Regions from separate parts of the Paenibacillus ihbetae genome, predicted to be linked through region 1. Evidence: riboswitches for the same ligand, from Rfam matches in the RefSeq annotation. Region 1 holds a riboswitch; each other region holds the start of a gene.
The links. Region 1 has a riboswitch for cyclic di-GMP ahead of BBD41_RS11530 (DUF11 domain-containing protein). Riboswitches for the same ligand answer to the same signal wherever they lie in the genome.
Positions count from the first base shown of each region.

Region 1 (4,217 bases):
CCTAACCGAACGACAATCCGATTTTCGCTTGCAATATACTCACCCTGGTCATCTCCCGCTGCATCCGTTAGTTTCCCGCTGTTAGGCCCGGATACGATTTCTAGGGAGCCGGGGATGTATCCCGTTCCGTCGGGGATAAGGTCCGTAAATAATGTGTTACTTGTCTCATCCCCTCCATCATTTTTAAAGTTGACCGTATAGGTTAAAGTATCTGCTTCCTGAACATTGTCAACGGGGTCTACGGACTTTGTGACGACTCCGCAAGGTTCCGTGCCTAAGAAGATATCGTCTAACAAATTACCATAATGTTGACTTCCACCAGCTGCATCTACGGAGTTAAAAGCAAACCGTGTTGTTGTTTGGCCTGTTGGTACTGTATAGGAGCCGGAATAATATTTCCACTCCGTATTTCCGGTACTAATTTGCTGAATTACCGGTAGCTGATCTATTGGAATATCCGCTGAGCCTATTTGTACAGCCATTGTATCGACACCCAGAAGCCCTTTATGAGCCAATCGCCAATAAATGGTTTGACCTGGCGTCGTTGTAACATCTTGATACAATGTCGATACTTGTTGCGCATTTAACTCAACATATTGATTCCCATGAGGTGGGTTAATCTTCATCCCTTCATAAATATATTCATTTTTCATAATTTGAATAAATTTATCAGAGGCTGTTGTTTTCCAACCTGGAACTTCATGCTCCTGAAAATACTGCCAATATGTTTCGGAGCCTGGAGAACCAGTATCCCCTGGCATTCTTGCAGTCGGCTGTTCAAAACTACCGTTAGTCAATACCACTCTCGGCCCGCATACGCCAGGCGGCGTCGGGTTTGGCGGATTAGTATCGAATTTTTGGGTTATTCGTGATGCTAAATCATAAACTCCGAGACCTGTAACCGAACCCAGATAAGTTGTACTCATTGTAGCAGGGTCAAGAGAATAATATGTAGGGTTTGTTGTATTCGCACCACTAGCAATTAGTAACTTACCGTTAGGTAAAAAGCTGAGTCCTCTTACTGTGCCTTCTACAGAAATACCATCTGCATTTGTGAAGGGAATTTCGCGTAATACTCTACCGGTGTTCGGGTCAATTTGAATGAAAGTATCTGTCTTAGCTGATGAAGGAGGTGAAGAAAACCAAACATAACCGTTACTATCAACTACCAAATCCCCCTCATCCCAAACGTACCCTTTAACTTCAGCAGAGGTTTGAGTTTTTGTAACCAAATCATATGATCTTATGAAACTTTGCGTACCGCTACTATAGCCATAGTAAAATTTTGTACCAGCAATAACTCCGTTACTAACACCTGTGGGTAACGCTGCTTCGAACTGGTAGCTACCGTCAGGATTAATACGGTACAGACCGCCACTACTTGCTGTGGGACCAAATGCGTAAAAAACGTTCTCCGTCTCTGATATAGCAAACCCGTTGCCATATAGAGGCATCCCAACTTCCACGCTTCCCTTGAGAGTGGTAGGATCGTTTCCATCCAGTTGATAGATATAACTTTTTGTTGTATTAAAATCATGAGCAAGACCATACGAATCAGTGTCATTAATAGTTATCCCAGTCGCTGCCTTTACCTCTGCCCCAAATGGGAGCGTTCCACTGAAAGTAATTAAACAGGCCATAAATAAAAGCTGGACTTTTGTTAACGATTTCCTAAAACGCCTGTTATCCAATCTTTCCCCTCCTATTCTTTCATGAAATTTAGGTCACAAAAAACAAATTGCCCTGTATTCATAGGACGATTGTTGTAGTGTCGTTTTTATCGACAATTATGCTCATTCTATCCTCCTCGCTTATTTATCTCATCTATAGACAAGGCTTGTTGCCTCGACTACCGCTTATTAAAATTCATAATAACTAAAAAGAAAAAACCGTCTTATAGCAAACGCTAACAGACGGAGTTGTCCGTCGTATTCGGCAGCTGGCTGGCAGTAGCATTTGCATTGTCTGCAAATCCGTTAGCCCCTCTAGCTTTGCGTCCCCATTTTTCAATGAGTTTGCCACTATCGTACGAGCTTATATGTAGTTGAAATTTTTAACATTTACTAAAACATATAATATATCAGTATCACAAGTTAGGTTCTTTAGTCTCATTTTTTGTAGTTATTTCTTTTTATTTGTCGTTTTTAGGAAGAATATGACTAGCATACATATCATTATTGATAATAGGAAGGGGTTATTTAAAATCGAATTAATTATCATTAAATGAAAACAAATATTTAATAGAGATAGCGGCAAACTAAGGCCCAATCAGCATCTTAGTTTGCCGCTCTTTTGGGTATTCTCAAAAACTTTAATTTTTTGCTCTTAGCTTTTTATGCACGATGCTTCTTGTGTTTTTTGCATTTTACAATGACTTTTTGTCCAGGTTTGAGGACAATAACTTTAACCTTATGATGATGTTTATTCATAAGAACGAACTCCTCCTTTCGAAGAAGATAATTCATACTATGCAGACATTTAAAAATGAACTGGACTAATAACTTATCTTCTCAAAACTCCTCATGGTCCTGCTCAAAGAATCCCATTAGCTTTAATGTATTGGCCATACTCTCGGTTCCCTCAAGTATCTTCCTGCGGATCGTGCTATCGGACAAACCATGTCGAAAGATCAACAACGTCTCCTTATAAGAGTATCCCTGCATGTATCTGTAATCGACAGCCTTCCTTGACTCGTCATCCTGTATCAAACTATGGCCCTTTCAAGTTGCTGCGGTGTAGAACCGATACCGTTGATACACCCAGCGCTGCTTTTGAATCGGTATCGTAGCATTGGCTCTCTTGTCCGCATGCAGATCCTCCTGATCGATCCGGCGGGCGACTTCTCCGTCAATTGTCGTCTGCTTCAACTCTTCCTCAAACTTTTCAAAATCCTGCATAAGCAGTGTCATTTCTTTATATTAGCTGAGCAGGAATTTTGTCCGCTGGATCTCTGCTTCATTTGCCTTTGGAAAGAGCTCTGCTTGTCTCCATGCCACCGCCATAATGGTGAGTGGAATTAATTATCTTCAGACCCCCGCCCCGACCAAGGATGTGGGGGGCTTTGCTTTGTCATCTACTATTACCTCGTTTGTTAGTGATACCCCAACAGCATTCATGAACCTTCTATTATTTTTGAACAATAAAGTTGGTTCCAAAAGCATGCCATTCTACTATTTTCGATAGAAATCCAAACCAACTCTACTATCTTTGAATATGTTGAAGTATCTAGAAAACGGGAGGTGATTACTATGTCCCGGAAAAAAAAGAAGGTAGTTATTATTATCGTCGTAAAATAATGAAGTCGTATAAAACACGCCGCTAGATTAACTGAACGATCAATCTTGCAAGAAAGGGCCACTAGCTGGCCCTTTCTTGCTTTCCTTTTAAAAGAAATTAAATCGAGTGCAAAGAAGCTATTCTAAATACAATTGGTGACTCGATCTTAGGGAACCAAATCGAGGACGAAAAACCCACTTTACTCGACTAAAGGTTAGAAGAATGTTAGACGTGCAGGTTATTTAACAAAAACGGCGCGTTTCCGATAAACTCGGAAAACCGCGCCGTTATTGACTTTCTAAGGATGCTGGTGAAGGGAATTGAACCCCCGACCTACGCATTACGAGTGCGTTGCTCTACCCCTGAGCTACACCAGCAAGTTTGTTATTTTGAAACAACAAAATATATTATATTCCTTCGACGGGAAAATGCAAGTCCCTCATTAATGGAAAAAACACCCTATAGGAGAGTTGCATTACCCGCCTAATTTCTCCTGCACCGATTGAATCTTCTGCTTGCTTGAGGATGCCCGGTCGCGCCGGTCGTCAATTTTGACCGAGGTGGATACCCGCTTGGCGCCCGCCAAGAACGGCGCCTCGTGCAACGCCTCGATTGCACGCCAAATCATAGGAAGCTCCCCTTCAATAATCGTGCTCATCGAAGTCAATTCGTACGATATTCCCTCCTGTTGCTTCAATATACGCTGCATTTCCGCGACATATGAGCTTAAGCTGGTCGTTGCCGTTCCGATCGGAATGACCGTTACTTCTGCAATTGCCATCACAATAACCTCCCTCGAAGCATTCCATTCATCCACAACGTGGTTGAATCCGATATAGATATCATATCAATTCCGGGGCGTCTTTTCAAAATTTCGTAAAACTCATCAACACACAATATCTTGTATGTCCAAGATCAAATTTTTATATGAGTCATACGAT
Region 1 covers NZ_CP016809.1:2,567,780-2,571,996, forward strand. The annotation lists gene BBD41_RS11530 (DUF11 domain-containing protein) at 1-1,691, opposite strand, end outside; cyclic di-GMP riboswitch class I at 1,932-2,030, opposite strand; gene BBD41_RS30270 (hypothetical protein) at 2,721-2,897, opposite strand; tRNA gene BBD41_RS11540 (tRNA-Thr) at 3,582-3,653, opposite strand; gene BBD41_RS11545 (MTH1187 family thiamine-binding protein) at 3,752-4,057, opposite strand.

Region 2 (4,217 bases), 870 kb from region 1:
CCGATTCGCTACTTCGCGCCGGAGCGAAGAGGAGCGGCCATGGCGACAGCCTTTGTTGGATTGTCCATCGGCAGCGCACTCGGGCCGGTCGTGTCCTCGCTCGTGGCCGGCTTTGCTCATTGGCGCTGGCTGTTCAGCATCCCTCTGTTGATTCTCGTCACGCTTACTTTTTACCGGAAATATCTGAAGGACGAAGACCCTCAGGTGTCAGGATCATTCGATCTGCTGGGAGGCGGCCTGCTGGCCGTCGCGATCACTTGTCTGCTGCTGGGAATCACGAACGGAATCTGGTGGCTTCCGCTAGCCGGGCTGCTGGTGGCCTTGCTGTTCATTATCCGGATCCACCGTACGTCCGCCCCGTTCGTGAGCCCGGTTTTGTTCCGCAATCAAGAGTATTCGGTTAGGCTTGTCATCATGTTTCTGTTTAGCGGCACGGCCTTTGCGCTGCATTTTCTAAGCCCGCTGCTGCTGGCAGATGTCCATGCGCTGCCTCCGGGATGGATCGGATTTGTCATGGTGCCGGCCGCCGCGGCCTCCGCTCTGCTCGGGAAGACAGGGGGGAAGCTGGCCGATGCCAAAGGGAACACGTATCTGTTTCTGATCGCCATGATCATGTTAATCGCTTGCTTTGTACTCTTATCCACGTTCTCCGCCATTTCAGCCGTCGCGGTTGCGCTCCTCCTGATTATTGGCAATGTCGGGCAGACGTTCGGGATGATTGCACTATCCAATTCCGTCTCCCTCAGCTTAGCGAAGGAGCAGGCCGGCATCGGAATGGGGCTGATGCAGATGCTGAATTTTATTGCGGCCGGGATCGCTTCCGGTGTGTACGGCACGATGCTGGATATCCGTTCCGGGGGATCGTGGAACCCCTTGTACGCCTATGCCGAGGGGCAGATTTACAGCAATATTTATCTGGTGCTTGCCGGGCTGTTGATCGCCATGCTGATGTTCTATTCCCTAAGGTTCGGGAGGAAGGAACCGGGCCATATAAAAGCGGCGGGAAGCTGATATCGCATGCTTTCGAGTCCATTCATTACAATTACGAAATATAGGAGGAGATTCTAATGACAACCACTTTATTCATTAAAGCCAACAACCGCCAAGGGGCCGTCACAAGCAGATTATACGACGCATTTTTCAACAGCTACCGCGAGGCACATCCGAATGATACGGTGGTCGAGGTCGACCTGTTTCGGGAACGCATTCCCCTCCTGGACGACATTATGATTAGCGGGAATTTCAAGTCAGCCATGGGCATGGAGCTTACGGATGAGGAGCAGGCCGTTCGGGACATCGTCAACAGGCACTTGGAGCAATTTCTTGCCGCCGATAAACTGGTGTTTGCCTTCCCGCTCTGGAACCTGACGGTTCCTGCAGTGCTGCATGCCTACCTGGACTGCATGCACCATCCGCGCAAAACTTTCATGTATACGGAGCAGGGATTGGTCGGTCTGTTGGGTGACAAAAAAGCAGCACTGCTGAATGCCAGAGGCGGGATCTACAAGGAAGGCGATCCATCCGAGATGGCCGTCAGCTTCGTAAAAAATCATCTCAACGTGTTCGGAATCACCGACATCACGACGGTTATCATTGAGGGGCATAATCAATTCCGGGATCGCAGCGAGGAAATCATCGAGGAAGGCCTTCGGCGGGCAGCCGAGACAGCAAAGCTTTTCTAAAATCACGATGAGAAGCTGGTTATTTTGACATATTGCGCTTCCTGTTATTTGCTCTGCGACAAAAAAAGACAAAATACAACAAAAAAATGTCGGGAATTTGAGCCAAGCAGCCTATGTTCAATAAAAAACAATGTAAGTTATAGTTTGATTAGGTCATTTATTCAGAACTATTTGTAGTACTATTCGACAATTGAATCGTTCGTACGATAATCGCAAACCCACTGAAAAGTGGCGACGCAAAGCTATAGGGGCTAATGCGGATCTGCATAGAACCGCGATGCCAGCCAGCTGCCGAATACGACGGAAGCCTCCGTCACTTCTTGCTAGTTACTACCTAGGTCTTCAAGCTGACGGAGGCTATTTGCTGTTCACAAATTTTTCAAAGGGAGGTTCCTGCGCCAGCTGCCTGTTCCTCGAAGAGAAAATCATGGATGCCTGAAGGGAGGTGAATGATGCGGAGAATGATGTCCCGCAGCATGTCATTACTAGGCAGGGCTATAAACGGATAACTCGGTAATTTCATGCGGAAGCGTGTTTGACAGCCAACCAATCGAATCGTTTCGTACGATAATAGCAAACCCACTGAAAAGTGGCGACGCAAAGCTATAGGGGCTAATGCGGATCTGCCTAAGATTCGTGATGCCAGCCAGTTGCCGAATACGACGGAAACCCCCGTCCTATTTTGCTATGGTAATTTTCATGGATGGAGGTTTTTTATTTTTCGCTAAAAGACTACGATTTTGCAGCGGCGATGAATAGGAGATCGATTTCATTATTAATCACTTATTCTTAACAAGGAAGAAGGGAAAATAATGGGCCAAAGAACATTGCTGAAAGTAAACGATCATTTCCTCAGCATGACTGAAATAAAAAAGAGGCTGATCGAGCGAAAAGAAATCCTGTATCTGTTGCAAGAGGAAACCGGGAATATGAACGATTTGCTGCCTATACCTTATTTATTTGTCATTGCGGACCCAGAGGGAACCATTATCGACTATTGCGGGACGGAGCTGTTAAAAGGCTACTTTGAAAGAAACCATATGAAAATTGGTACATCTTCTGCTATGAACAAGGCGGGAATCAATGCCATTGGTTTATCCATGGAAAAACACTCGGCTTCAGTCGTAATCGGCGCCGAGCACAGCAATCGATTGTTTGCGGAGCTGTCCTGCGTTTGCACGCCCATCCGAATCAAAAATGTTATCATCGGCTACCTCAGCCTCTGTTTTCATTATTTTCACGAGGTTACATTTGCCCTGCCCCTCATTGAGCATTTGGCCAAAAATATTGAAGAAAAGCTGCCCCAGAAGGATCCCATGCTGCAAAAGGAGCTGACCTATTCCCTCTTTGAGCAATATAAATTAACGAATCGCGAGAAGGAAATCGCCTACGGGTGGCTGGAAAATAAAAACGTGCCTGAAATCGCGGATACCTATGGAATTAGTCAAAGCACGGTCCGCACGTTTATTAAAAAAATTTACGCCAAAACGAGAGTCAATCATAAAGGAGCGTTTCTGAGGAAGTTTACCTAAAGAATGGAATACATACGCATCCATTACCCAATTTTGGGTATTTTTTTTATTTACGTCGAATCTTATAATTTAAAGTAAGTTGTTGTTGAAGGATTAATTAATTTTTACAATTTCATACATCGTACGATAATAGCAAACCCGTTGAAAGATGGCGACGCAAAGCTACAGGGGCTAAGGTGGGTGTTTTTAATGCAACCACTATGCCAGCCAGTTACCGAATACGACGGAGCCTCCGTCTATTTAAACATGGCGGGGGTTTTTTGTATTCTAGGTGATCTTGCTATAGGAGGTGAGGAACACACTCCCGTCTCGAAATAACGGCACCAAAGCAGAATCGTGTGACAAGGAGGGGATGATATGTATTCAAGCTGTATTAAATCTATTGAATGCATAAGCGCTTTTGGAACTTCGGAGAGAACTGGGCGAAGAAGCGTTCTTGATATATGATCCAAACAGTATCCTGGAATTAATAGAAGCTAAACTAAAACTTTGAGGAGGAAATGATTTATGAGCGATATTAAAATGGAGGATTCCAATACCTTCGAAGCTGTAGCAATTAAAAACGAAGCTGTGCCTTACAGTCAATATGCCCCGGATATGCATGTATCGGTTGGTTGTATCCCCTGTACAAGAGCGCACTTGTCAGCGGTCTCCGTATCGCTAAAGGAGGGGGATGCAGAGACTGCCCGTGAGGAGATCTCCGCACTGATGGAATACGATTTGACACCGGAGAAGCTAGCGGCGACACCAGAGAGAGACCGTGAAGTATTAGCCAAGTACGCAAAAGCCATTTCCTCCTTGCAGAAAAAACTAGCTGAACCCGTACCGGAATTGACGGCAATTGCTGCATCGCTTAAAGAAGCCATCCGTTTTGCCAGAGTAGACGGTATAGAACATCCCGAAGTACAGATGCGGCTTGAACGTTCTGAGGAATTGGTGAATGGCTTAGAACGAATTCGGTTCGCACCGGAAAAACTACAGTCTCTGGATCCGAATATGCGCG
Region 2 covers NZ_CP016809.1:3,439,066-3,443,282, forward strand. The annotation lists gene BBD41_RS15285 (MFS transporter) at 1-1,011, shown strand, start outside; gene BBD41_RS15290 (FMN-dependent NADH-azoreductase) at 1,068-1,682, shown strand; cyclic di-GMP riboswitch class I at 1,884-1,978, shown strand; cyclic di-GMP riboswitch class I at 2,245-2,340, shown strand; gene BBD41_RS15295 (helix-turn-helix transcriptional regulator) at 2,495-3,214, shown strand; cyclic di-GMP riboswitch class I at 3,336-3,433, shown strand; gene BBD41_RS15300 (hypothetical protein) at 3,722-4,217, shown strand, end outside.
Region 2: it holds a riboswitch for cyclic di-GMP, as region 1 does, so the genes downstream of both, BBD41_RS15295 (helix-turn-helix transcriptional regulator) here and BBD41_RS11530 (DUF11 domain-containing protein) in region 1, are expected to answer to the same signal.

Region 3 (4,217 bases), 370 kb from region 1:
CCCACGCTTAAAACATCACCATAAAGAAAGGGAGCCGAATGTTGATCGGCCCCCTGGTTTCCTCATCTTGTTTTTCGAATCCGCAGCATGGAGTTGCCATTGATCATAAATTCATAGGACACCTGGTTCTCGGTCACTTCGAGACCTCCGCTTCCAAATCTTGAATCAATCGCTCCAGATGTTCATATCGGTTCCCCGATAAATCCGTGAGCGGAAAAATACGCACTTCCTCCGAAGTAACCCGAAGCAGTTCTCGGATCGTGTTTCGGTGAAAGTCATAGTCCAAACGATCGCTGTACATAAACAGAAAATGGGCGGATAACACCAGATCGAACTGTTCATCGCAAAATGGCAGCTCCGGCAGCACCGCAGCCACATACCGCTCCGGATGTGCTCTCATATCCGCAACACAGTCCCGGAGGGCTTGATGGCGATGACGGCTAACGCCCGCAACATCCCCGTAAAAGTCCCATACAAAGTTTCGCTTCGTCTGCTCCATGGATTCCATTGCGTGCGCGGTATCCTCCAGGCCCTTCCGCTCCAGATCCTCGATCCGATGATCGTAAGCGATATCGCTTGCGGTGACATCCAATCCGGCCGCTGCGGCATGCGCCGTAAAGGAGCATGCTCCGGCAGGGCAATCTAATATTTTCTTGCCTGCCAGCTCCTTTGCCTGCAGATCAAACATCTGCATATACTCCTCATAGGTCCGGCCGATAAACACCACCCGGTCCAATTCCAGCTTCGTCTTCCCTTGCCTCATCTCGTCTCTTCTCATCTCATCTCACCTCAGCTATGATCTTGGTGCGGATCCCGGCCATCCAAGCGCCATCTCCGCAAACCTATATTACCATATGATGGAATGGGTGGATATTAGCCATTTATCGATCGAAGCAAGCCGCAATGGTTCCTAACTCTCCACACTTCCCCTCTCTGACGCTCCTTACCCACTTCATATCCGAACTCCGGTGTTTAAGCTATACTCTTTTTATGTACGTATTCAATTTGAAAAAAGCCATATAAGGAGGGTCACACATATGCTGCCTTACCCTGCTCCCACGACAAGAGAGGAAAAAATGAAATTGGTCGCCCAAATCAAGGATCGGCTGCTTCAGCTTCATGGCGATGCCATTCTGGCGATCGGCCTGTACGGCTCGCTTGCCCAAGGGATCGACGGGCCTTACTCCGATATCGAGCTTCGGGTTATTACGAAGGATGGTTTCTCTCTTCCCGGGCATGAATTTATCTATCCCCCATTCAAAATCGAAATCGGAATGAAGCAAAAACGCGAAGCGATGCGCTCCGCGGCGACCGTTGACGATTCCTGGGCCATTAAGGCAGGCGCATATGCTCATTTGCAAGCAATCTATGATCCGGACCGGCTGCTCGATGAGATTCGCACACGGCCGATGCACATTTCCGACGAAGCAATTCGGGACGTAATGAGAGAATTTATGATTTGGGAGCCTTATGAAACGATGGGCAAAATCCGCAACAATAAATTGGCTGGCAATCACGGCTACCTGGCCCTCGGTGCCAAGGATCTGGCGTGGCAGAGCGCCAAGCTGATCGGGCTCGCCAACAAAACCTTCTATACTACCCGAGCCAGAACCTATGAGGAATCGCTTCAAATGCCATCTCGCCCATCGGGCTATGATGAGCTTATCGAATTGGTGACCCGCGGGCAGCTTCATGATTCGGAGCTGGTATATGAGCGCTGCGAGCATTTGTGGACTGGACTAAACGAATGGTTTGGGGAGATGGGCATCGAGTATAAGTTGGACAAGCTTCCTTTTTGATTGCCGTAGAAAAAACAGCATCACGAACAGCAGCTAATTGTTACACCGTTCCGTTACTCCTCCCTTTGCGTAAGGTTTCTGGTCTAGAGCATGCTTGAATGGCTGTCGATCTTATACTCCGTGCAGCCCCGGTGCTGCACGTCCCCCGCTTCACTCAGCTTTCTCGAATTAATCTCCTTTTTTTCGATGCTAAGTGAGTATTAACGACACAAAGGAAGAAAATGCTACAAAAATAAGGCTTAGGACCCTAACTTTCGATACTTATATATTATATGTTTAAGTAAATGTTAAATTTTCCAAATACATATCTGTTCTAGTTCGTACGAACATGGCAAACCCATTGAAAAATGGGGACGCAAAGCTATAGGGGCTAACGGATTTGCTATAGAGCAAATGCTAGTGCCAGCCAGCTGCCGAATACGACGGAGACCTCCGTCTGGTAGCGTTGCCTTTGGACGGGGGTTTCTTTAATTTTTAGATAAAATTTTTACTATTTTGATAGCTGGGGTTTCAAGCCCTGTCTATAGATAATGAACCTGCGAGGAGGGAAGGAGCTTTGGGGAGAAAAATTGATTAATACGTCGAAGGAGGGGTTGGAAAACCAGGCGATCAAGAAACATTCGCCGTGCAGCATAAGATTATGATTAGAGCCAACTAAAGTGTTCGATCTGCTCGAACATCACTCTGTAGTACATATACCCTGAGCTGCCTTTAAATTTACAATATCCCATCATTCATTTAATTTATTGACAGCCTTGGATGGCTCTAAAGTCTCTCACTAGAAATAAGGGAGGAAACGATGAACAGAACATCGATATTCAGTCGGCGTTTAAAGTGTTTGGCGGCTGTTTTCATCATTTTGTTCGGTCAGCTTCTGCCTCTGTACCCTCAACAGGCTGAGGCGGCTGCAGATAACTGGCTGAATTTTAAATTTGATGAATTCTCCCAAAATACGGTCAATCAATTTACCTTGGATGGTCATGCCACAATCGCTCAAGGGCAAAATTTTATACGATTGACACAGCCGACTACATTACAAAGCGGAGCCGCATTTAACAATACCGCACTGTGTCCTAGAGACAATTATTCATTCAGCACGGCCTTTTCTTTTAAAATGAGTAACCCGAGCGCTCAAGGCGCAAGCGATGGATTGACCTTTACGCTCCAGACTGGCACAACCAGCCAGAATATGAACGGTGGCGGCTTGGGATATTACGGCATTAGTCCGAGTTTTGCCGTTAAATATGACACGTTTAAAAACGATGTTTATAAGGATCCTTCTTCAAACTACGTTGGACTTGCGGTAAATGGAGACGTAGTGAATCAAGCAGGCTGGTATACCGATTTAGACAGCACCAGCTTCAAATTGTCTGACGGAACCCAGTACTATACGTGGATCGATTACAATAGTTCAACTCGGAATGTTCAGGTTCATCTGGGCACTTCGCCGGATCGGGTAAATGCCAGCAAAGTTTTAGATGTCAATGGCATCGATCTTGGTTCGATATTTAACGGACAATCGATTCATGCCGGTTTTACAGGATCAACAGGATCTCCGAATTACGAGACGCATGATATCCATAGCTGGTATTTTGTGAATGCATACGCACCGATCGATACTCTCGATCCGAATAATACTTACAAAGTGAACGAGGCACCCGTTGTGCCGGGTGATTCAAAAGTCACCGCGGTAAATACGCCGGTCTCGGGACAAGTAATCGGCGCCGACCCGGATGGAGATCCATTGACGTACGCCAAAGGCGCGACGGATCCTCAGAACGGAACTGTGACGGTTAATGCGGACGGAACTTGGTCGTATACGCCAGCACAAGACTTTATCGGCACCGATAGCTTCACCGTCATCGCCAATGACGGCAAATGCGCCACTGCCGAAGCTACGATTAACGTTGAAGTATCGGATTCGGTTCCTCCAACGACTCCACCTAACGCATGTGGAAACCGAGTGGCCTTGATTAATGGTAGTTTTGAAGAAGGACCTGAACGAGGATCCTATGACCCAGTCAACAGTCCTTTTATGTTCTATCAGGATGAAGTGCCAGGATGGATGACAACGGATACAGGTAATGGAGCCAATGTTCACTTAATTGAAATTTGGGATTACGCTCAGGGTTATCCTGATCCTGAAGTTAAGCAGCAACCGGCCCCTGTTGACGGTAATCGTTATGCGGAGTTAAATGCCGTTGAGAACGGCATGTTATACCAAGACGTGCCGACCACACCTGGACAGACAATCTATTGGAGACTCTCCCATAAGGGTCGGTATGGAGTGGATACGATGCAGGTTCGCATTGGTCCGGCAACAGACAATCCCTATGATACGGTTCCACAAAAACAAATGTCGTCAGGGAACACGGCGTGGGAAACCTATACAGGAACATATACCGTTCCAGCTGGACA
Region 3 covers NZ_CP016809.1:2,935,843-2,940,059, forward strand. The annotation lists partial or broken gene BBD41_RS13090 (class I SAM-dependent methyltransferase) at 63-778, opposite strand; gene BBD41_RS13095 (kanamycin nucleotidyltransferase C-terminal domain-containing protein) at 1,038-1,799, shown strand; cyclic di-GMP riboswitch class I at 2,120-2,217, shown strand; gene BBD41_RS13100 (isopeptide-forming domain-containing fimbrial protein) at 2,599-4,217, shown strand, end outside.
Region 3: it holds a riboswitch for cyclic di-GMP, as region 1 does, so the genes downstream of both, BBD41_RS13100 (isopeptide-forming domain-containing fimbrial protein) here and BBD41_RS11530 (DUF11 domain-containing protein) in region 1, are expected to answer to the same signal.

Region 4 (4,217 bases), 810 kb from region 1:
GAATGTAACCTCAACCTCGCTGTCCGGGTGCAATTCCTCAAATGCAAGCTTAGCGCTATAGACGCTCTCCGTTACAGCGGCTTGATAATTCAGATATTGATGGCCATCGAACGGAGGCTCTAACTGAATTTCTGCTCCGCCCTGTGCATCAAATACCTTCAATTCCAGCTTCTCAAGAATCGCGTCCTTCGTAACCAGATTTTCATACGCTTCTCTTAAGGCTTGATTTGCTTCATCAATTTCCTGCTGCGTAGCGTCCGGTTTGCTCAATACATCTTGAGCATTCTGCAGAGCATCCTTAAACGGTGTCAGACTCTCCGAAGTATAGTTATTTTCATCATAGCCGCCACTCGTCATGAAATTATCAATTTCATTGACCGTCGCTTCAAGCTCGGTTTTATCGGCCCGCAGTCCATCGCGCGCCTCATTCAAAGCTTGCAGAGCCTCATCGACTTCTTTTTGGGTAGCAGCCGGATTTTGCAGAACTTCCTCTGCGTGCGTCAACGCAGCTTGAAAGGCATCCCAGGAGTCCTTGGAGTAGTTCTCCTCAGCAAGATTTTCGGCCTCCAGCTCGTCCACTCTGTTCTGCAATGCCGATTTATCTGCAGTCAATCCATTACGCGCATCATCGAGCGCTTTCAGCGCATCATCGACTTCCTTCTGGGTAGCAGCCGGATTTTGCAATGCGGCTTCAGCTTCTTTCAGAGCTTGATCGAAAGCTGCCCAGCTTGCTGCCGAGTAGTTTTCCTCTTGCAAGTTTTCGGCTTGGATTTCATTCGCGCGTTGTTCCAGATCCCTTTTATCCACCTGAGTGACAAAAGTAAAGTAGCTTCCGTCAGCAAGCTGGCTGCTGTTCAAAGTTGCCTTGCCGGTCACTTTGTCCGCTGGGACCACGGTTACTGCTGCCTGCTCAAACGTCGGACTATTGCTCGTTAACAGGTAGATTCGATACTTCTCTTGATCTGCGCCGTCGACTTGCAAAGTAATCGGCGCATCGGTCCAATCGGCGCTTTTCTCGACTTTATACACTCGCGACATCATAGTTGCCGGAGATTGTGTCGTGTCATTCGCATGCTTTAATGCTTGAGGCAAATCCGTATCGTCAATTACATTCACGTAATCAGCTGGATTACCATTGTCACTAAATGTTAGAAAAGTCGTATCCGTAGCGATCGGATTCTTCTGCGCATTTTCCTTGTTGGAAGCTTCAAAATCACCAAGAGCTATGGCGACGTTCGCTCCCTCAACCTGGGACTTGGATTGGGTCTGCTCAAGCCCTCCGGCAACATCTTTTCCGATCCCTGTGATCCTATGCCCAAAACCGCTGTTGTCAGCTGCTGCCCACATTAATGTGCCGTTACTTGCAACATAGTCGGCAGGATCACCTGCTTCGGTTTTCAATGTAATGCCATATTTCAGCGCGAGATAACTGTTTACCTTTTCCCGCTCTTCCTCATTCAATTTGCGGTTAAACACAAGCACTTCTGCAATTTGTCCGCCATCAAAAGTTCTATTGTGGGCTGCGCCAATATAATGATAACCGGCTGTTCCACCCATATTTCTTGTCCAGTCCACGCTATTCGTTGGTTCCGCCTTTTCCAGATAACCATTAATGGAAAGAGCCCAGTCATTCCCCGCCCTGGCGTTAAGAATGTGAGGGACGGTAATCGTCTCTGCAGGTGTAAAGCTCTTCAATGCGGACGTTCCAAAATGCGTCGAAATATTATTTTGTTGATAAGCCGACGAGCTGGTTTCGTTCCCCCCAAATTCCCACGGGAAGCCGGTCGTACCATTGATTTGTACAGAGAATACTTCTCTTGCACCAGTGGCGGGAATAGCTAATTCAGAGTTTGTTTTAAATTGCATTTTCTTAGTTGCTGTAAAAGATACGGTTACCGGGTGATAGTTGATCATCGCCTTGCCGATATCCTCAAGTTTTAGAACCCTGTCCGTGTGATAAGGGACCCATACCCTGTTGGGATCGGCTAAATCCTGCAATTTGGTGATATAGGTTCCGTTATCTTCAAACCCGCTGTCCATCCCTTTCGTTAACTCGAACCAGGAGACCAAATCCTGGCTAACCCCGCCCGGACCGTTCGCAGCAGCATTTGCTGTCTGAGGAGCCAACGCAAGTGGAAAGCCGCCAGCTACGACCACGATTGAAAGCAAAATGGCTAACTGCCTTTTCCAGTAGTACTTACTGCCTTTGGCAAACATCTCTCTACCTCCTATTTACATTCATTAAATGTCATGCAGCATTCATCAAGATTCACCCGTTAGAGTGACTAACAGGTGGGTAAACCCGGCAATGTATAAAGAACTAAACATATATACCATCGATAAGCACCACCCCCGTTGCAAAAAAAAACCTCCGTCAAAGCGGTCAAACGCTGGACGGAGGCCTCCGCCGTATTCGGTAGCTGGCTGGCAGTAGAATTTGCGTATTGCAGCAAATCCGTTAGCCCCTATAGCTTTGCGTCCCCACTTTTCAATGGGTTTGCCATGATCGTACGACCTTGTATGTAATTGAGAAACATTAACTATTATACTAAAGGTATATTATTACAGCGGATTAAATTAGGTTCTACGGCCTTATTTTTGTAGTATATTATCACTATTTGTCGTATTTTGGTAAATCGCGACTTTTGGCACTAAAATCTATACATGACTGCTTATTATTAAGCTCCGAAGAAGCCTCGATGCAATGAGAATTTCTGCACAGCGGAGGAGTACAATTACCGCGTGCCTCTCCCAGCGCGCGGTGTAATGATGACTGCTGCACGATGATCAGCGACGCTCGGACGACAAGCCATGCAAATGGGCGATCTCCCTCACTTTTGAAATGCGAAAGGAAGCACTTAAAAGCCATCCCGCACAGGATGGCTTAAGTCAAACCAACGTCAAATCTTTCTTACAAATAGAATACATCCGCAGGTGCCGAATCTTTACGTGATATCCCTTTATTTTGAAAGCGAATGCTCTGCATACCATTTTCTTAGCAGATTAATATGTGCCTGATGATAACGGTTATGGTCAGCCATATGCCATAATCCCCAGCGGATGGTTGCTTGCTTTTCATTCTCATGACCAAAGGTGACCACCCGATCTAAATCAGCATCCTGCAATTGGGAACAGGTGTCTTTCAGGATGCTTAACACCTCTTCATACTCCGATATCAGCGTGTTGAGCGACTTGCCTATGATCATCGGCAGCCGGTTGTTCGCATCGATCATGGGGCCGTATTGTTCTTGTAACGAATAAGGAAGCGGCTCCCCTTTCATTCGATACACCCAATTCAAATCAACATACAGGATATGTCTCATTAATTGAGCGGTGCTGTTAAAGCTGCCATCGGGGCCCTTGTAATCGACTTCTTCCTGCGACATTCCCTTCGTAATCAACTGAAGTCGCTGGCTGTTCTCTTTCACCGCAGAATATAACATCCCAACGATCGGGGACATATTTGCCTCACCTTGCAAATCTTTAAGCATCAGGCTCTTCCTCCTGCAATAGTGGCTTCCCGGCCAATTATTTCTTTATTTCTGTAAGGATTGCATCCCACATTAATACATTTATATTCGGATTTTGGTCTTCATTCATTATCGAGATGGTAAGCTCCTGTGCTCCTTGAATGTCCATTTCGGAATAAGCAGGAACCTCTCGTTCCTTTCCATCTGCGATATAAGTGCTCCTGCTTGCTTCGACCCCATCTACGGTAATGATGACGGTGCTCTCGCCATGGAAAATATCGTCCGGAATGGCGCTGTAGCTGGAGAATGTCAGATACTTCCCATCCAATTGATAAGTGAATGTGCAGTTCCCTGAATTATTCCTGCTCAACACATTCATTTGAGGCTCCACTTCTTTACGGCCCGCTTCAAAACCGGTAAGGCCTGTCTCCCAAGCTACAGAACCACTCTTTAACGGGAGCTCGTGCAGCCCTATTTCCTTGCCTGCTTCGATTTTTGTTGCCTGTGCAAATAAATGATTCACTCCTTGAATCGTTACGGTAGTCCCAATGGAAAGGAGGATCGTTATGAAGACGATTTTACTCAGGCCCTTAACGGAATCTTTTGGAGGCCGCACTAATTGTTGTGCGAGAAATCCAATCGCTGCCCCCAATGTATTGATGAGCACATCATCAATATCAAAGCTTCCTAAATGCGTTACCATTTGAACCGTTTCAAGCAGCACAATAGAAACCAGAAATATACTGA
Region 4 covers NZ_CP016809.1:3,376,491-3,380,707, reverse strand. The annotation lists gene BBD41_RS15065 (DUF8202 domain-containing protein) at 1-2,217, opposite strand, end outside; cyclic di-GMP riboswitch class I at 2,413-2,512, opposite strand; gene BBD41_RS15060 (DinB family protein) at 2,961-3,491, opposite strand; gene BBD41_RS15055 (VanZ family protein) at 3,529-4,217, opposite strand, start outside.
Region 4: it holds a riboswitch for cyclic di-GMP, as region 1 does, so the genes downstream of both, BBD41_RS15065 (DUF8202 domain-containing protein) here and BBD41_RS11530 (DUF11 domain-containing protein) in region 1, are expected to answer to the same signal.